2 regions of the Thalassotalea coralli genome follow, and region 2 is predicted to be linked to the other one. Evidence: predicted binding sites of a transcription regulator. Region 2 holds the regulator's gene; the other holds the start of a gene.
The links. Region 2 encodes LexA, which represses DNA repair genes until DNA is damaged. Its sites were predicted from a motif close to TACTGTATNNNNATACAGTA; they were not measured.
Positions count from the first base shown of each region.

Region 1: recN (DNA repair protein RecN) is a predicted target of LexA. The motif match lies at 7,799-7,818, and genes of this name have one in related genera.

Region 1 covers NZ_JBVVBK010000004.1:365,548-376,275, reverse strand. The annotation lists gene nhaA (Na+/H+ antiporter NhaA) at 1-756, opposite strand, end outside; gene ACOB80_RS12670 (Lrp/AsnC family transcriptional regulator) at 1,000-1,470, shown strand; gene ACOB80_RS12665 (hypothetical protein) at 1,511-2,194, opposite strand; gene dnaJ (molecular chaperone DnaJ) at 2,449-3,591, opposite strand; gene dnaK (molecular chaperone DnaK) at 3,861-5,801, opposite strand; gene grpE (nucleotide exchange factor GrpE) at 6,027-6,647, opposite strand; gene nadK (NAD(+) kinase) at 6,820-7,701, shown strand; gene recN (DNA repair protein RecN) at 7,830-9,494, shown strand; gene ACOB80_RS12635 (outer membrane protein assembly factor BamE) at 9,666-10,016, shown strand; gene ACOB80_RS12630 (ankyrin repeat domain-containing protein) at 10,211-10,728, opposite strand, start outside.
Region 2 covers NZ_JBVVBK010000008.1:133,633-144,360, forward strand. The annotation lists gene coxB (cytochrome c oxidase subunit II) at 1-1,409, opposite strand, end outside; gene lexA (transcriptional repressor LexA) at 1,994-2,617, opposite strand; gene ACOB80_RS18805 (lactoylglutathione lyase family protein) at 2,876-3,382, shown strand; gene ACOB80_RS18810 (energy transducer TonB family protein) at 3,405-4,106, opposite strand; gene ACOB80_RS18815 (RNA polymerase sigma factor) at 4,103-4,678, opposite strand; gene ACOB80_RS18820 (energy transducer TonB) at 4,840-5,442, opposite strand; gene ACOB80_RS18825 (M20/M25/M40 family metallo-hydrolase) at 5,548-6,873, opposite strand; gene plsB (glycerol-3-phosphate 1-O-acyltransferase PlsB) at 6,931-9,438, shown strand; gene ubiA (4-hydroxybenzoate octaprenyltransferase) at 9,544-10,413, opposite strand; gene ACOB80_RS18840 (chorismate--pyruvate lyase family protein) at 10,417-10,728, opposite strand, start outside.

The DNA of each region.
Region 1 (10,728 bases), on a different contig from region 2:
ACTTTTCAGGGGCGACGGCTCGCCCTCTTTGCCTTTCATCGGAATAAATAAGGCTAAGATAACGCCTGCTAGCGTTGCATGAACACCAGACTTTAACACCGCAACCCACAGAATAATGCCGAAGAATATATAAGGCGCTGTATCGGTAACACCTCGTCTATTAATGGTAAATACAATTGCTAGAATGACGGCGCTGACAATTAATGATGTCATTGAAAGTTGCTCTGTGTAGAACAAGGCAATAACAATTATCGCTCCTAAGTCGTCAAAAATAGCCAATGAGGTTAAAAAGACTTTAAGTTGTAATGGGACACGAGAGCCGATAATAGCCAAAATACCCAAAGCGAAAGCAATGTCAGTTGCCGTTGGTATCGCCCAGCCATTTAGCGCTTGAGGGTTATCCCAGTTAAAATAGGCGTAACAGGCGGCAGGCACTAACATACCGCCAACAGCACCAATTGCAGGTAAGGTTATTTGCCCCGGCTGAGATAAATCGCCATCTAAAAACTCTCGCTTTAGCTCAAGGCCAACTAAGAAAAAGAACAGCGCCATCAAACCGTCATTGATCCACAGTAATAAAGGCTTTGCAATTTCAAAGGTACCGACAGCGACAACTACAGGAACATCGAGAAGTAAGTCGTAATACGGAGAAAGTGGCGAGTTAGCTATTATCATGGCGAGCACAGCGGCTCCCATCAGAATTAAACCACTCGCGGCTTCTAACTTAAGGAAATCTTGAATTGATTTTATTGGCATAAATTACCTAGTCGTTGTTTTTAAATACAATGAAAAAAATAAACGTGAGACATATTATGTCAAATTATTCACTTACTCAATCTAAATCGGTCAAGCTTTACAATCATTAACACAAATCGTATGCAAAAAATTCGGAAAAAAGCCCAATTCTCGACATTAATTTCTTTGTAACTAAGAAAGTACTAGTTTTACTGACAAAAATAAGTGTAGTATGAATCTCAACAAGGGAGAAATTTTGCCAGTATGAAAAAATTAGATGATATTGATTTACGCATTCTTACTATGCTCTACAAAGATGCGGATATCACCAATAAAGAATTAGCCGGACAAATAGGTATTGCGCCTTCAACCTGTTTAGAGCGGGTAAAAAGAATGAAGAGCCACGGCATAATCAAAGGCGCATTTGTTGATATTAATTTTAAAAACATCGGCGGTAATATCGAAGCAATAGCGGCGATTCGCCTTCAACCGTATTCAGAAGAGATTGTTAATAAACTAAGGGATGATCTACTGCAACTACCTGAAATTGTCAGCCTATACCATATGGGTGGCAATTATGATTACTTTATTCACATGGCAGTAAAGGATAGTGAACATTTACGACAGTTCGTCTTTAACGCTATTACCTCACGAGACGAAGTACAAACAGTTGAAACTTCACTTATCTTCGAACATAGCAGAAGTGGCGTGCTGCCTAACTTTGTCGAAGATTAGATTATAACGAAATGAATATGATTTTAATGAAAAAGCACGGTTAATAACCGTGCTTTTCTTTATGTTCGAAATCTTGTGTTTCGTAATAGAGTGGTTTCATCGTGCCGCAATTAATAAACTTATATTGCAGCTCTTTTTCAGATGGTACAACTTTAGACGTTTTAAACTTTTGTAAACAAGCTCCTTCCAAATCAACATGCATGATGTGGTCGAAGCTTGGTGTTTCTGTGATTTTGTGAATATATAGGCGTTGCGTTCTTCCTACTTCAATCATGTCGTACTCCTGCCACTTGGAAGCCTTAGATAAATCTTTTAATTCGCGAACATAGAGTTGTTTATCAAAAACAATTTCCTTGTCTTTATAAACTAATTCACCATCTCGCTCAAAGTGACCACGGTACACATCGGCCTTAATCGTCATTTTCTCACCACGCATTAAACGTTGTAAATTAAACTCCTGAGGCTTGATAGTGACAAAGCCACCGTCTCTGATCATATTTAAGAAGTGTACTTCTTTACTTTCAATTTTATAGACAAGCTGCACATTATGAGGCTTTCTATACAATGGCAAATGAGACGCGTAAATACGCGATCCCTGTGTCATCAATACCATCCCATGAATACCAACGTACTCAGGATCTAAAGGCGGGAGCTCTTTTTTATCTTCAGCAACAGCGGTGAATGAAAGTGCGAAAATAAGGAAGGTGAATAATTTACTACGCATGATTGAAATCTATAAAGGACGGAAATGAAATTATAGTCGCCAACCGCCAAACTTGAAACATTGACGTTACAAATTTTCTACCTAAAAAAGCTTAAAACTAAAAAGGCCTGCATATGCAGGCCTAATATAAATAAAAAATGTAAGAGATATATTTTTCTAACTATTTTTACCTTTTTTCAAGGCTGAAATACGCAGCGTACAAGTGATACGTGAGTATTTCAAACGCAGAAAAAAGTGATAAATAGGACGATAAATTAGCTCTTAAGGTCGTCGAAGAACTTCTTGACACTATCAAAGAACCCTGTCTCTTTCGGGCTATGGCTCTTCGAACTATTACTCATTTTCGATTCTAACGATCGAAGCAATTCAACTTGGTCACCTGTTAAATTAACTGGCGTTTCCACTACAACTTTACACATTAAGTCACCTGTTGAGTGGCTGCGAACCGACTTAACGCCTTTGCCACGTAATCGGAACATTTTGCCCGTTTGCGTTTCTTTAGGCACTTTAAGCTTCACTTTACCTTCTAGCGTAGGTACTTCAATTTCACCACCTAAAGCCGCTGTTGCGAAGCTAATCGGCATTTCGCAGTAAAGGTTGTTTTCGTCACGGACGAAAATAGGATGATCTTTTACATGTACTTGTACATATAAGTCACCCGCTGGTGCGCCTTGTTCACCTGCTTCACCTTCGCCTGATAAGCGAATACGATCGCCAGTATCAACACCCGCTGGGATCTTAGCGTTAAGTGTCTTAGTTTTCTGAACGCGGCCTTGACCATGACATGAGTTACAAGGGTCAGAAATAACCTTACCTTTACCATTACAAGTTGGACAGGTCTGCTGTACAGCAAACATACCTTGACGCATCTGCACCTGGCCGTGACCGTGACACGTGCCACACGTTTTCGGTTGCGTACCTTTTTTCGCGCCAGAGCCATCACAAGAGTCACAGTGAACATAAGTAGGTACTTTAATTTCTACCGACTTACCTTTAACGGCTTCTTCTAATGTCATTTCTAAGTTGTAGCGTAAATCGCTACCACGGCGTGCGCGTTGACCGCCACCACCGCCACGACGACCGCCACCGAAGATATCGCCGAATACGTCACCGAAAATATCACCAAAGTCAGCGCCGCCACCGAAGCCGCCACCGCCGCCCATGCCACCTTGTTCAAAGGCTGCATGACCGTATTGGTCGTAAGCTGCACGTTTTTGATCGTCGTTAAGCACCTCATAAGCTTCTTTAATCTGCTTAAAGGTCTCTTCTTTATCTTTATCACCTTGCGTACGGTCTGGATGATACTTCATCGCAAGGCGTTTATATGCCTTCTTAATGTCACGCTCAGACGCATCTTTGGCAACGCCTAGCGTTTCATAATAATCTTTCTTTGACATAATATAATCTTTCTATTTACCGCTAATTTTCGAAAATTAATTTGTTTATCGGCTTTCAAAACCAGTAAAGAAATTACTTCTAAATCTATATCTTCTTAAAATCATAAAGCGTCGAATGACGACGCTTTATCTCATTAAACAACGATTTTTTGTTTTGATTGTTTGTTGTGATTTCGCTCTAGGTCTAGGCGAAAGCGCGCAGCATACAAATGTATGTGAGCACTTTCAACACCGACATCGAGTGAAAGCACTCAAACAATCGAACAAAATTACTTATCGTCTTTAACTTCCTCGAACTCTGCGTCAACTACGTCGTCCGCTGGTTGCGCGCCAGCATCTTGAGCTTGACCAGCATCAGCACCTGGTTGTGCACCTGCACCGCCTTGCGCTTGAGCTTTCGCTTGAGCAATTTCCATTAACTTAGCAGATGCTTCAATTAATGCTTGTTGCTTAGCATCGATAGCTTCTTTGTCGTCGCCTTTAATTGCTTCTTCTAGTTCAGCAATTGCCGCTTCGATTTTCTCTTTGTCTTCAGCTGGTAAGTCGTCACCTGCTTCAGTAATTTGAGTCTTAGTTGCGTGAATCATGCCATCAGCTTGGTTACGCGCAGTCACTAACTCTTCGAACTTAGCATCAGCATCAGCATTCGCTTCCGCGTCGCGTACCATTTGTTCTACTTCGTCATCCGATAAACCAGAAGATGCTTTGATCGTGATCTTTTGCTCTTTACCTGTGTTCTTGTCTTTAGCAGACACATGTAAGATACCGTCAGCATCAATATCGAAAGTTACTTCGATTTGAGGCATACCACGAGGAGCAGCATCAATACCTTCTAGGTTAAACTGACCAAGAGATTTGTTAGCACTTGCTTGCTTACGCTCACCTTGTAATACGTGAACAGTTACCGCAGCTTGGTTATCTTCAGCTGTTGAGAACGTTTGCGATTGCTTTGTAGGAATCGTAGTGTTCTTGTCGATAACTTTAGTCATCACACCACCCATTGTCTCAATACCTAGAGATAATGGAGTAACGTCTAGTAAAAGAACGTCTGTTACGTCACCTGCTAATACACCTGCTTGTACAGCTGCACCAGAAGCTACTGCTTCATCAGGGTTAACGTCTTTACGAGGCTCTTTGCCGAAGAAGTCAGTTACTACTTGTTGTACAAGTGGCATACGTGTTTGACCACCAACTAAAATAACGTCAGAAACGTCTGAAGTTGAAAGGTCTGCATCAGCTAGTGCAGTTTTTAACGGCTCAAGCGTCGCTTTAACCATGTCTTCAACTAATGACTCTAACTTAGCGCGAGTCACTTTGATGTTCATGTGCTTAGGACCAGTCGCGTCAGCAGTAACGTAAGGAAGGTTTACGTCAGTTTGTTGTGCTGAAGAAAGCTCACATTTTGCTTTTTCAGCAGCTTCTTTAACACGTTGCATCGCTAATGGGTCAGTTTTAAGGTCAAGACCTTGGTCTTTCTTAAACTCGTCTACTAAGTAGTTAATTAAACGGTTATCGAAATCTTCACCACCTAAGTGCGTGTCACCGTTAGTCGCAAGTACTTCAAACGTGTGCTCGCCTTCAACTTCATCAATCTCGATAATTGAGATATCGAATGTACCACCACCTAAGTCATATACAGCAACTACTTTATCGCCTTGTTGCTTGTCCATGCCGTAAGCAAGAGCAGCAGCAGTTGGCTCGTTGATAATACGCTTAACTTCTAAACCAGCGATACGACCCGCATCTTTAGTTGCTTGACGTTGTGAATCGTTAAAGTAAGCAGGAACAGTAATTACTGCTTCAGAAACTGTTTCACCTAAGAAGTCTTCTGCTGTTTTCTTCATTTTCTTCAGAACTTCAGCTGAAACTTGTGGTGGCGCCATTTTTTCGCCTTTCGCTTCAACCCATGCATCACCATTGTCTGCTTTAGCAATACCGAATGGCATGATGTCGATGTCACGCTGAACTTCTTTGTCTTCAAAGCGACGACCAATTAAACGCTTGATTGCGAATAATGTGTTTTTAGGGTTTGTTACCGCTTGACGTTTTGCAGGTTGACCAACAAGTGTCTCACCTTCGTCTGTATAAGCGATAATTGAAGGAGTAGTACGATCGCCTTCCGCGTTTTCAATAACACGTACACTTTCACCGTCTAGAACAGCTACACATGAGTTAGTTGTCCCTAGGTCAATACCGATAATTTTGCCCATCTTAAGGATCTCCGAATTCTATCAATACAATTAATTTCTTTGTTGAACCAATTAGTGGGGGCTGAAAAAACGTTTTCAACCACAAAATGTGAAAAAAACTGATTTTTGTGACAATTTTTTTGCATTTTTCCGGTCGAGACCAGAAAAGTTGCGTGCCAGAAACAAAAAAGCCAGGCATTTGCCTGACTTTTCAGATTGTTTTAAAGCGGATTAAGCTGTTAAAGCTTATGCTTGTGTATCAACACTGCTCGCTTTTGACACCATCACCATTGCAGGGCGAATTAAACGTCCATTTAACTCGTAACCTTTTTGCATCACTGCAATAACAGTATTAGGTGCTACACCTTCAACTTCTTGCATTGACATGGCTTGATGTAATTCAGGGTTGAACGGTTGGTCTTGCGGGTCTACCGCAGTAACGCCAGACTTTTCTAAAGAAGAAAGTAAGCCTTGGTACGTTAACTCAATGCCTTCAAGCATAGCTTTTTGCGCTTCATCTTCTTTATCGATGCTTTGTAAAGCACGCTCAAGGTTGTCAACGGTAGTTAGCATTTCGCCAGCGAACTTTTCTAAAGCAAACTTACGTGCTTTTTCAACATCTTGCGCACTGCGGCGACGAATGTTGTCAACTTCAGCTTTTGCGCGAATAACTGAATCTTTTTGGTCAGCAACGGTTGCTTGCGCCGCAGCTAACGCTAATTCTAATTCGTTAATTTTTTCTTGTTCTTCAGAGATAACTTCATGAGCATGGTCGTGCTGCTCTTCAACTTGCTCTTCAGCTTCTTTTATAATTTCTTCTGCTGCGATTTCTTCAGCAGTTTTATTTTCGTGTGATTCGTTAGACATGAAACAGCTCCAAAATAACTCTTTCTAACTGGATACTATAGACAATGATGCTAATTATGGGGCTAGAATTTGTCGAATCAAGCACAATTGTTCATAATTATGAAAAAGTATGCTTTACAAGCAATAAAAATGACGCGAAACTTGCGACATTCTGAACACCGAAAATAATGAAATGACTAAGCTATACAACACCATAGGCCTAATTGGTAAGCCAAAGCATGAAGGCGCCAAGGCAACTATTGAAACCCTTTATCAGTTTTTAATTGAGCAAGGCTATCGCGTATTGGTTGAAAGCTCAGTGGCATCTTCTTTATCTATAGAGCTAGAACAGTGCCACAACCTAGTAGAAATTGGTGAACTTGCTGATCTCGCCATCGTGGTTGGTGGCGACGGCTATATGCTTGGCGCAGCCCGTGTACTTTCCTGTTATAACATAGGCGTTATTGGTGTTAACCGAGGTAATTTAGGATTTCTTACTGATTTATCGCCTAACGAGTTAATAGAACCATTAGAAAAGATACTTGCTGGTGAATCTCGCTCTGAACAACGCTTTATAATCGAAGCGGAAGTATATCGTCATGGCAAATTAAAAAGCTCTAATAGTGCGGTAAACGAAGCAGTACTTCATGCCGGTAAAGTCGCGAGCATGATTGAATTTGAAGTATACATAGACGGTAGCTTCATGTTTAGCCAGCGTTCAGACGGTTTAATTGTTTCGACTCCTACAGGCTCAACCGCTTATTCTATGTCGGCAGGCGGCCCTATTTTAACGCCAAATTTGAACGCACTATCATTGGTACCAATGTTCCCTCATACACTGACTAGTCGCCCAATCGTGGTAGACGGTAACAGTGAAATTAAACTTATTCTGGCCAACGAAAACTATGAAAACCTACAAGTAAGCTGCGATGGCCATGTTATTCTCGCCGTTATGCCAGGTGATGAAGTTATCATTCGCAAAAGCGATTGCTCAATCCGACTTATTCATCCATTGGATCACGACTACTTTAATGTACTTCGTCAAAAATTAAGTTGGGGTAATAAGCTTTATTAATCAGGCATTTTCACCGTAATAAGCTTTCAATAAATTAAATTCGTTTAACTTTTCATCAAAAAAAAGTTGCACCTCTAAAAAATACTGTATAAATTATCACTATATCTTTATACAGTATTTTGAACATTATGTTAACGCAACTGACTATTCAAAACTTCGCTATTGTTAAATCGCTAGAAATTGACTGGAAAACCGGCATGACCACCATCACAGGTGAAACCGGTGCTGGTAAATCTATTGCTATAGATGCTCTTGGTTTATGTTTAGGTGACAGAGCTGGTACAAACGTAGTAAGGCCAAACTGCAATAAAGCTGAGTTAGTTGCCACCTTTGAGCTTAAAAACAACTTATCCGCCATGGCATGGTTGAATAACCAAGACTTAGAAGATGCTGACAGCTGTATTTTACGTCGGGTGATTTCAGCAGAAGGCCGTTCAAAATCTTATATAAATGGTACACCTGTTCCGTTAGCGCAACTGAAAGAACTTGGTCAATTACTGATAAATATTCATGGACAACACGATCATCAACTAATCACCAAAGCCAGCCGTCAACGTGAGATGCTCGATGAATTTGGTCGCCATGAAGACTTATTAGCTGCTGTTCGCTTTCATTTTAGCCAATGGAAAAGTTTGAAAAAGGAACGTGATCAATTGTTTGAGCAACAACAACAGCGTGAAGCTCAACAACAATTGCTCGCTTATCAGGTGAATGAACTGGATGAGTTTGCTCTCGCTGAAGGTGAATTCGAACAGCTTGAAAACGACTATAAAAAATTTAGTAATAGTCAGTTTTTACTCGATGCTGCGTTGCAAAGCACTCATCTTTTAACTGAAAACGAGCAATTTAATATTGCCGACTCATTGCGTAAAGCGCTTGAGCAAGTGGCTAGTTTAGCAGAGCTCGACCAACAATTATCGCCTCTTAACGATCAGTTAAATGAAGCTCTAGTGCATATAGAAGATGCGAGCGATGAACTAAGACTATACCAAGAGCGCTTAGAATTAGACCCGCAAAGTTTTCAATTAATAGACGATAGATACTCTAACGCTATTCAACTTGCTAAAAAGCACCAAGTAGCACCAGAAGAATTAGCGAGCTTTCATGGGAAACTGGCTCAAGAACTTAGCTTGCTAAAAACAGATGAAGACAGACTAAGTCATATAGACAGTGAAATAGATAAAACCTTTGAGCAGTATAAACTGGCTGCACATGATCTAACAAAAGCGCGCGAAACATCAGCAACAAAATTATCCAAGGAAATTACTAAAAGTCTTAAAGCCCTGAATATGGAGCATGGTCAATTTTCAATAGACGTCATTACTGACGTAGCAAAGAACGCTACAAGTGCAGGTGCTGACGACGTTCAATTTTTAGTAAGTTTAAATCCAGGACAAGTGCCAGGTCCATTAAACAAAATAGCCTCTGGCGGTGAGTTATCTCGTATAAGTTTAGCAATGCAAGTAATCCTTTCTGCAAAAGTAACTACGCCTAGTTTGATTTTCGATGAAGTCGATGTTGGTATAAGTGGCCCTACCGCAGCTATGGTAGGCACTAAACTTCAACAACTTGCCGGTAATACACAAGTTATTTGTGTGACCCACTTACCGCAAGTCGCTAGTAAAGGACATCAGCAATTATTTGTCGCCAAACTTACCGATGGCGAACATACAGAAACCACAGTAACTGAACTTAGTCAGCCAGCACGTGTCAAAGAGATCGCTAGACTGCTTGCAGGAGACACAATTACTGACTCAAGCCTAGCAAATGCCGAGGAATTACTGGCAAGCTAATTAGTTTAAAGTAGTTTGAAAGACGTGCCGAATAGTTAAACAAAAAGTTTTTTAACAAAATTTGTTTAAGATTGGACATGTTTTCAACAAACGACAAAGAAATCCTTTGTAACTGTTAGCTTGCTTAGTTATTATCCCCACTCACTTTATTTTAAGGATGACTGCTAGGTTATGTTGTTAAGAGTTTTATCGCTGGTCTTTGTATTATCGCTTACCGCTTGTTCAAGCTGGGTTTACCGTATGGATATCCCGCAAGGAAACTTTCTGGAACAAAGAGATATCGATAAGTTACAAATAGGTATGACTAAAGATCAGGTTAAATTTATTCTTGGTAACCCTGTAGTAGTAGATGCTTTTAATGATGATATCTGGCATTACCTATATAGCTTTAAATCAGGTAGAGATTCATCATTCGATAGAAATAAGAAGTTCATCATTACCTTTGAGAACGACAAGGTTGTAAAAGCTGAAGGAGACTTTGAATTGAAAGACTCTTTTTACGTACCTATGGTTAACGACTAAATTTCGTTTAGTAAATTCACGAAAAAAGCAGCTAAAGGCTGCTTTTTTTACGTCAAATTTTAGCTTCGCTATATCGAATTAAACCACCTCTGTGAAATATCTATGCTTTAGCACAAATGAGGCATTTACGAGCTTACCTAAATAGCAACAACTGTGTATGCAGTTATAAGCTAATACCTACCTTTAGCCTTGCATTACTTATTCGCACCTTGCGCTATTAGGTATTCTCTTATTTCTCTTGTTTTAGCGCTACGTAATGGACTTCGTAGCTCAGTGCCTCTTAGCGTGTTAGCTTCAACGGCGAGGTTTACATCAGCTCCCTTCTCTACCAGATATCTAACAACCTTAAAATGGCCAGAATGAGATGCGCTAATTAACGCTGTTTCGTCATGCTCGGTAATCGCATCTATGTCAGCTCCTCGTTCATAAAAGTACTCAACAAGTGCCAAATTATTAGTTAAAGCAGCAGCAATCAATGGGCTTCCATCGGTTTCGCTTTTTAGGTTTACATCGGCCCCCACGCTGATCAAATATTCTATCGCTTGCTTATTGCCATTTTGCGCAGCAATAATTAGCGGCGTACCATCGTTATTCAAATCTTGATTTACATCTAAACCTTCAGCAATGAGTTGCTTCACTTGTATCAAACTACCGTGAGCAATGATATCGACAATCTGCTCGTTTACATCTAAATCATCATAACTATTATGAG
Region 2 (10,728 bases):
TGGCTACCAAAAGCAGCCATGGCAGGGTTTTTCTTACTGCCATTTACCACCATATCAATATGAGCAGAGACGTCACCTTTGATTAATGGACTATTAATTAGCGAAGGAAACGCTGGTGGCATTCCCGCACCGGTAGGTTGATGACATGCAACACACACTTTGTTGTATACCGCCTCACCTTTAGCCATCATCTCTGCCATCGTATAGGTTTTCGATAAATCTTCAGGTTCAGCTTTAATGGTTTCCTGAACAACTTCAGCAACCTTTTCACCAACGGCTTTTACTTGGTCACTGGTGCTTGCAGCAGCACCGCCCATCGCGGCCTTTACATCTGAGGCTTGTACAGCATCACCTGTATTATTGCCCCATGCATTTCGCTCATATGTCACAACTGCAGCGATTTCTTTCAGGCTTAATTGCTTGCCGTAGCCTTGCATACCTGTTCCAGCTTTACCGTTATATACGATATCGATGTGTGCCGTAACATCACCAATAGCAATTGGACTACCTTTTAATGCAGGGAATGCTGGTGGTAAGCCTTGCCCGTTTGGTTGGTGACAAGCCGCACAATGTGCCATGTAGGTTTGTTCACCAAGTTGCATCAATTCGTCCATCGAAGCAGACGCATTAAGTGATGCTGCTTCGGCAGCAGCCGCCTCTTCTTTTAATCGATACTGTTCTTGAATCCACGCTTGGTAATCAGCTTCTTCTTTAACTTCAACAACGACTGGCATGTAACCGTGGTCTTTACCACAAAGCTCAGCACATTGGCCTCGATAGATGCCAGGTTTAGGTACATTCGCCCATGCTTCATTGATAAAGCCAGGGTTTGCGTCTTGCTTAACAGCAAATGCTGGTACCCACCATGAGTGAATAACATCGTCGGAAGTAATTAAGAAACGTACTTTTTTGTTGGCGGGTATAACGAGGTGTTTATCAACTTCGAGCAGGTAGTTTTCACCTTTTGGCGCGGTACTACCATCTCTGTTATCGAACTGTTCTTTCGGCGTAGTCAATACAGAGTAGAAATCTATATCTTCGCCAAAATATTTATAATGCCACTTCCATTGAGAACCCGTAATTTGAATCGTGAGTTCGGAATCATCATTATTTTCCATGGCGATCAGCGTTTTGGTTGCAGGCCAAGCCATTGCCACTAAAATCACGATGGGAATAACAGTCCAGAGAATTTCTATTTTTAGACTCTCATGAAACTTTGCAGGAGTAACTCCCTTTGATTTACGATGAAAAAACATCGACCAGAACATCGCACCAAATACCACAATACCAATAGCGGTACAGATATAAAGTACGAACATGTGTAATCCATACACTTCGTTACTTATTTCAGTTACACCTCTTGTAAGGTTTAACTGACTTTGAGCCCAAGCCATACTGGGAAGCAACATCCCCAACAAGAGCCAACCTAGGTTACGTCTCTTCACTCGACATCTCCTCTACCCTTAACAGACCAAAAACCCTGCAACACAGTATTACTTAGCCCTTTTTGCATTAGTTTTTGTTTTTATTTTTTGTTGTTTTACTTTTATTTTATTTTGGCGAAATTTTAAACAAACGAAAGCTCGCCTTATTATTAGAATTGTTCACTTTCTGTTCTAGAATTACTTAAATATTGATCTGGGTCAAATTATTATTTTTTTTCAGTATAGTAAAAATGTCTGTATTAACAACCGAGTATAAGCTCTAACATTGGCCAAGTAAGAAAAACAAAGGGATAGAGGCCTGTTTATTTTTTAAGCTTTTACTCTAAAAAAAGTTAGTACGAAAACTGGTTTAATTGCGCACAAATTGTACAAATTTCAACCAATTTTAAATATTAAGGTAAGATTACAAAAGAAATGATGGGTAAATCGACGATTTGTCCTTAAAACGCGATCAAAATATAGAAATAAAGAGTTTGCTAGTAAACTGACTATCAGTACAAATTCAGTTCAGTATCGTGCAACCGTTAACTAACAAACTCTGGCGAGGTTTACATCCAATCAGCAGATCTGATCACCCCAACGGCAATTCCTTCAACATTGAAGTGTTGACTGGTTAAATCTACTTTTATTGGCGAAAAGGATTCGTTTTCTGCATGAAGATATACGACATTGCCTTCTTTTTTGAACCGCTTCACCGTAACATCGTCTTCAACACGTGCGACTATCACCTGCCCATTTTGTACATCAGTCGTTTGATGAACGGCTAATAAATCCCCGTCTAAAATGCCAATGTCTTTCATACTCTCGCCATTTACTTTCAGTAAATAGTCTGCGGCAGGATGAAACAAATTGCCATCAATTTGATAACGATCTTCGACATGCTGCTCGGCCAAAATTGGCTCACCAGCTGCAACTCGGCCAATTAATGGTAAACCTTCTTCTTCAAGCGTTTCTTCTACTAGGCGAATGCCTCGTGACGTGCCAGGCAACATTTCAATGTAGCCTTTTTTTGCTAAAGCTTTTAGATGCTCTTCAGCTGCATTTGCAGATTTAAAGCCAAAAAAGTCAGCAATTTCTGCACGTGTAGGTGGCATACCTGTGGCAGAGATTTTTTCTTTGATCAGATCGTATATCTGCTCTTGACGATTTGTTAAGGGTTTTAATTCGGTCACACGCATTTCCCTGTATAAATGGACAGTTCACCTGTCAGTATATACAGGCTGTAAATAAACGCAACTATTTACTGTCAACGCACTGAATTCCATATCAAATCTAAAGGCTGATTACTTAGAACGAGAAAAGATAGATCGTTTCCATCAAATACACCGTATTGCTCCCTCGCATATTCGTTCAAACATCAAACTATCGACTATGCTTATCGACATGTTGTAAGCCGAATTCATTTGTATAAAAATTTCTCGGAGACAGTTATGGCACAGACCCCTTACCCACGAACGTTTTCTCATATTGGTATTTCAGTACCTGATCTAGACGCAGCAGTAAAGTTTTACACGCAAGTGTTGGGTTGGTATTTAATTATGGAACCAACCCTTATCGAAGAGGACGATTCCCCCATCGGCGAAATGTGCACAGACGTATTCGGTGCTGGGTGGAATTCATTTCGTATCGCTCACTTATCAACAGGCGATCGTATTGGCGTCGAGTTGTTTCAATTTGAAAACCAGACCAACCCTGACAATAACTTTGAATACTGGAAAACCGGCGTATTTCACTTTTGTGTGCAAGACCCTAACGTAGAAGAGCTCGCTGAAAAAATTGTAGCTGCGGGAGGTAAAAAACGCATGAAGGCACCGCGTTATTATTACCCAGGAGAAAAGCCATATCGCATGATTTACATGGAAGATCCTTTCGGCAATATTCTCGAAATATATAGCCACAGTTATGAACTGCATTATGCCAGCGGCGCTTATAGTTAAGCGCCGCTATTTTTAAACAACACTAACTGCCATTGTTCTCAGGAGCGGTAAAGTTAAATTTAATCGTGCGCCTTTGGTCAGAATTAGCCGCTTGATCAAAACGCCACTTTTTAAATGCACGTTTTACCACTCGTTGTCCTTGACGAGATAAGTTTGATGCTTCTATTTCAATATTGATGACTTCGCCTTTGGCACTTATCTGGTAGCTCAAGGTAATTTCACCTACCTCGCCAGCCAATTTACGCGTGTCCGGCATAACTTTAAAACTTGGCGCTAATTGTGGCTCAGGAACAGTCACGACTAAATGCTCCTGCTCTAGCGATAATTCATGTTTTTCAGTCGGAATAAAAGGCTTCTCTGGTTGCCATTTTTCTACAGCGACTTTGGCAGGATGTTCAGGTTTTTCATATTTAGGTAACGACTCCCTGCTAGGTAGTTTTATCTCGCCATCTGACACTTCTTTTAATTCAGTATCGGCAATCGTAACTTCCACATGCAGAGGCTGTTTAACCTCTACCATAGTAGCTTGCTTGGGAACCAAGTTGGCTATCAATGCCATTACCGCAAATGACGATGTACCAGCGATGGACAAAATAGTCAATCGGTTAGACCAAGGTCGTGTCTTTTTCTGTGGTTGTTCCAGCTTTATCGCAGGTGCTATCACTTCTGCTTTGCGTTGCTGATAAAGCTGAGACAACTCTTGGTCAAACTTGTCTTGGTTCACTCTTGGTCTCCTAGTGCCGCTTTAAATTGCTTCTTCGCGTATCGTAATCGACTTTTAACCGTTTCAATTTCACTACCTGTTAATTCGCTAATCTCTTGCAATGAAAAACCTTCTTGGCGAAAAATAAAAGCCTCACGCTGCACAAACGGCAACCTTTCAAGAATATCGTTAAACTTTTCTAACCTAGCTTTTTGGCTAAGATTTTCTAATAGCGATGGCTGTTGAGCAGCAATGTTCTCTTCTGCTAAATCCTGCCATTGTCTATCTTTTCTTAATTCGTCAATTAAGCTATTTCGTGCAATTGTGAACAACCAAGCCTTAACATGTTTCACCGGTTTTTTAGGCTGTTTTTTGTTGTAGCTTTGAAAGACCTTTAACCAAGTATTTTGTAACACGTCTTCGGCAAGATCTTTGTTGGTAAAGCTCAACAAATAGTGAAGAACTGATTGATTATAATGGTCAATTACATATCTGAGCTTGTCTTGATTTCCCGACTTAAGAAAGTCAGCCAAAGCCTGCTCTGGTGATATATATCCCGTTAACCAACCTTTTATTTTAGAAGGTAAAATCAATCTTATTCCTATCTCGCTTATTTGCTTAAAATGTGTGACGAGTTAAATCCACGTTTTCGTGGGATCTTAGCTTTTACATTACTACCTTTAAAGCCTTTGTATTAAGTAAAAAAACCGTAATTTCGCCTTAACGATTTTTTCACTTTAACCGCTGCCAGAATTTACTGCGCTAAATTAAACTCTAATAATACCGATAATCCCTGTTGAATTTTGGGCTGCCCATCCACTACTTTAGGACGATACTTCCAACGTTTTAATGCCTGCCTCGCCGCTCGATTGAAAATGCGCTTTGGTTCCGCTTCAAGCACCTTAATGTTCTCTACTCCTCCTAGCTTATTAATGTCAAACGCTAGTTTAACCCAACCTGATATACCGGAATTTGCAGCTTCTACCGGATATTTAGGGTCAACTCTAAACACTGGCGTGGCATCACTGTCTGCTTTAGGCGCCATCGTTGGAACCCCTACATTGGCACTGCCAATATCAATAGTGAAATCAGACACTCCCATCGGACCGACTTCACCGGTAGTTTCAACTATTTCAGTTGGCATTTCAGGTGCTTCCGGCATTTTGGGCGGCTCTGGCATTACCCGTATTTTTTTATTAATTTTACTCGGCTCTGGAATTGACACTAAGTCTATCGGCACATCATCAAGTATTATTGGTTCTATGTATTTATCACTGGCAACAAGTGACGCCATAACACCAAACAAGCCAACAGTAATTCCGCCGGCTATAACCATTGGTCCAAGATATTTTTTCATATTAACCCCTTTCTTCACGATTGAAACAAGGTGTGATCACACAGTCAGAATCAACTGACTTACCTGTTTAAACGCGTTAAAAGATAAAAAGGGGTTAAACTTTTTTTAATGAGTTACTTTTTTATTTTGAGATAATCGATAAAGCAATAAAGCCGCTTTTTCTGTGTTTTTATAAAACGATGTCATATCAGCCGTTTCATCTTGAGTATGACCACCTGTTCCCATCATCCCCAAACCATCAAGCGCCATATCAACATAACTAGCTGCAAAGGAAATATCTGCAGCGCCAGCTTTGCGGGGGTTGGCGCCAACCACTTTACCATAGCCTAGATCTTGGCTTGCTTGGTTATATAAAGCGGCAAGTTGCTTATTTCCAGCTGTTGGTGCCATAGGAGGGTAGCCATCGGTAAACACTATTTTTGCCTGGGTATGCGGCAAATTGTTGCTGACAATATTTTCCATTACCGTTTTTGCTTTTTCATATTGCTCAGGGCTGATCGTGCGGATATCGCCAGCAACCACCAATTCCTTAGCAATAACATTGGCTTTACCATAAGCAGACGCCGTGGCATTAAAGTCATCATGTTCTATCCGAGTGCCGCCTGCGATTAAGCCAGGGTTGATAGTGAGTAGCTCTTCTTGGCTCAACTGTTGACGAAATTGATCGAGAATGCGCGACAATTCATATATCGCACCATAACCAATTTCCTCCCGAAAGATTTGCGAAGAGTGTGCCGATTTAGCATTAACTTTTAACGTCCAACCTATATAACTTCTGCGAGCAACCATTACCGTATCTATATTGCCATCACCCGCTTCAAATCCTAAGGCGACATCAGCCCACTTGGCACCATCAATTAAAGCCTTTTTCGATAAAGACAATGGCCTACCACTTCGCTCCTCATCACCTGTGAACACCACTCTTACGTTAATATCATCTAACATGCTTTGTGCTTTCATGGCTTTTAGCGCAGTAAAAACGATAGCGTTGCCACCTTTCATATCAACGACACCTGGGCCCTTTACTTTCGTTTCACTTATGGGTTGATAGCGTTGAAAGCTATCTTCTGTTGAAAACACGGTATCAAGGTGGCCTATTAGTAACACGTTAATACTGTTTGGATTTTTCGCTTGATATTGTGCGACAAAGTGTCCTGCACGATTAAACGCTTTGCCATCTTGCCACTCTGTTTCAAAACCGATGGCATCAAACGCTTGCTGATAAATATCTGATACTTTTTTTACCCCTGAAAAGTTCATGGTATCGCTGTTAATATTTACCGTTTCTTCTAGTAACTTAATCGCTTGCGGCATGTCATTCTTCACTTGCGAGATAAGTTTTTTCTCTTGTGCTGTTAAGTTACTTGAAAATGCATTTACACTGACTAAACATAAAGCACTCGCCATGAATACTCGCGTTACTATTGCCATTTTAGTTATCACGCCTTGCTCCTAGCTTGGTAAAAATCTTATATTTACGTTGATAAAATGTATCTAAAAAAGACAATTTATCCTACATTTGCTAAACTAGCGACCATTAAAAAGCAACTAGCAAAGAAGATGTTAGCGTTACGAAACTTGTTTTATCGATTACTTAAATTACCGATTACTTTGTGGGTAAACTGCAGAATTGTCGCTGATGACATTGTCGAGTGTCCAAAAGAAAGTAAAGATAGACCTATTTTTTATATTGTCAGATACCGCTCTGCCAGCGACTTATTGTCCTTACAAAAAGCCTGTAAGAAGCTCGACTTGCCGGATCCGTTGTCGCAAGTAAAAGTTGATGGCCAATTAATCGATCGAACTATCTCGATAGATACACCTAAGCCGTTGTGGGGAAAGCCTAAACCATCTAACGCGCTTCCTTTAGGCAGTGAAATTCTTAAAGCCCACAAAAATAACCCTGAACTAAAAGGGCAGCTTATACCTGCAAGTATCGTTTGGGGGCGTAAACCTAATATCGAAAAGCCAGATGCAAGCGTACGTGCTATCGTTGCCGATCAAGAGTCACCAACCTGGTTTAAAAAGTTTTTTATTGTTGCGTTTCTAGGGCGTAACACTTTGGTTCGCTATAGCGAGCCATTATCATTGCGCGCGATGGCTGATACCCATGGCTCGGATCAAACGATTGCTAAAAAGCTACTGCGTGTTGCTCGCTTTCATTTTTTCCGCCAAAAAATTGCGGCTACTGGTCCACGGTTAATGCATCGCCAGCAAATGTTTAAAACGCTGATGAAGAACCCTGCCATTGTGCGTGTTATCGAGGAAGAAGCTACTGCAAAAGGTATTTCGAAAGAAGCTGCTCAAAAGCAAGCGCTCGATATGATGAACGAAATCGCGGGTGATTATCGTGAATCAATGATCCGCGTGGGTGAGCGTGTGCTTCATTGGCTGTGGAATCGTTTGTACTCTGACTTAGAAGTTCACAATGCCAGTCGCCTTAGAGAGTTAGCTGACGATGGACATGAAATCATTTATGTTCCTTGCCACCGCAGCCATATGGATTACTTGCTTCTTACCTATATTATTTACCAACAAGGCTTAGTAACGCCGAGAATTGCCGCAGGCATAAACCTTAACTTCTGGCCTGCTGGGCCTATTTTTAGAAAAGCAGGAGCTTTCTTTATTCGCCGAAGTTTTGGTGGCAACCGCATGTATTCAACCGTTTTCCGCGAATATCTTGGCTTATTGTTTGAACGTGGTTATGCGGTAAAGTACTACTCAGAAGGCGGTCGTTCGCGTACTGGTAAATTATTAGAGCCTAAAACTGGCATGCTAGCGATGACTATCCAAAGTCTATTACGCGGAATTGATCGACCTCTTTCAATTGTCCCTGTGTACCTAGGTTACGAGCATGTAATGGAAGTAGGTACTTACTACAAAGAATTAAGTGGTAGTAAAAAGCAAAATGAATCGGTATTTGGCGTACTAAAGGCAATTAAAAACCTGCGCAATTACGGTAAAGGACATATTAACTTTGGTGAGCCTGTTAATATTAACCAGTTTCTCAATACCCACGTACCAGAGTGGAAACAAGACATTGATGAAATTGACCCTCAAAAGCCAAGCTGGTTAACACCTACGGTAAACCTACTGGCACATGACGTTATGGTTAAAATCAACAAAAGTGCAGCCATTAATGGTGTTTCGCTTATAGCCATGATCTTGCACGCCACTGAGCATAAAGCGTTGCCAAGAGCAGATTTAGAACAACAGATAGACCTGTTTTTAGCGATTCAACGAGCAGTACCTTATAGCAGTGAAATTACCATGCCTGATGAGACGGGCAAACAGCTTCTAGATCACGCCATTTCCTTGAAGAAAGTGACCGTAGATAAAGACAGTTATGGCGACATAATTTCACTGGGTGACTTTGCTGTACTCGAAATGCGTTACTATCGAAATAACATTTTACACTGTTATATTTTGCCAGCTTTTATCTGTCGACTATTAGATAAAATGAGTAAAATCTCACGCGACAGTATCGATACCCAAGTTTGCCAGCTAATTGAACTATTACATACCGACTTGTTTTTATGGCAACAAGGTGAAGAGATAAAAGAGCACATAAACCAAGTGCTCACCTTCTTATCTGATAATGGCATTGCCAAAGTATCTAAAGCCGGATTTTGGTCGCTAACGGCGTCACAAGAGCAGCGCGTTTTTGTTCAGCTGTTAGGCGAGGTTTGCGATGAAACACTACAGCGACTTGCCATCATAACTTCATTGGGACAACGATTATCACCAATTAGTAAAACGGAGTTTAGCGAGAAAGTTGTGTCTATTGCTAAGCGTTTATCGGTGGTAAATAACATCAATGCCCCTGAGTTTATTGATAAAAAAGCGCAACTTACTTTGATCAATCGCTTAAAAGACCTCGACTACTTTTCGATTGATGAAGACAGTAAGCTCGTTGCGAGTAGCACCTTAGATGTCGTAAAAGGTAATGTGACTAACTTGGTCGATATTGCCGTTTTACAAACGATAGCCAGGTAGTATTTGAAGCCACTGTCATAGAAGATGATTTAAAGCAGACAGCAAAAAGCCACTTGAATTAAACATTTAAGTGGCTTTTTTGCATATTAATGATTGTCGCTAGTTTTAAAGGCTTTCGATAATAATACCGATGAAAATAACTAACCCGACCCAATGGTTATTTAGAAATGCTTGAAAACAACGGTCGCGATCGCGATTCATAATCAACATCTGTTGATAACAAAACAAACCTGCGGTGATTACTAGCGCCAGTTGAAATGGCCAGCCAAAGGCTAACAAGTCTGAGACAGTCCACAGTAAAGCCAACACAAGAAGTTGCAACAAACCAATGATTCGTTTGTCGTGTTTTCCAAACAGTATCGCTGTTGATTTTACGCCAATTTTAACGTCGTCATCACGATCAACCATGGCATACATAGTGTCGTAAGCAACAGTCCACAGCAAATTAGCTGAAAAGAGTAGCCAGGCTTCTAAAGGCACCTTGCCGCGTAGTTCAGCAAATGCCATGATCATACCCCAGCTAAAGGCTGCACCTAATACCACTTGAGGTAAGTGCGTATATCGTTTCATAAACGGATAGCTTGCAGCTAATATTAATGCAACAACCGATAACTGAATAGTGCTCCACGATAAGGTCATCACTAGGGCAAACGCACCACCAATGAGAAAAGCAAATAAACTCAATGCTTGATCTTCGCTCATTGCCCCCGATACTAACGGCCTTTGATTCGTACGTTTAACTAAACCATCAACTTTACGATCGGCATAATCATTAATAACACAGCCAGCGCTGCGCATGATAAATACGCCAAGACCAAATACCGCAATAAGGTGCAAAGGGGGCCAACCATCAGCGGCAACCCATAATGCCCAAAACGTTGGCCATAGCAATAAGTAGGTGCCTATTGGCTTATCCATGCGTGTAATTTGTTTAATAGCCGACCAAGGCCCCATCCATTGAGTAATCATATTCATTGGTTATCCTTGGCGGTTTTGGTAAGCAATTGAGCCGGGCAGAAATACCTCAGCAACCATTAATGGCTTGTCTTCGATAACAAAGGTTGATCGCCTGCCCCACAATGTCGCCTGCGGCTCTAAACCTAGTGTACCTGCAAGTTTAGCCACAGTTGATGCCTGTTCAAAACTCGCAATTGCAAATTCTTTTCGCGTTAATTTGGGATGATTAAATAGCACTTGGCCAAGCGATTGATTACCAAGGCTCGCTAGCTCTCGTTGCTCACCCGTTAAAGAAGAAAGAGGTAATAAACTGCGCGCAAATACTTGTGGTTG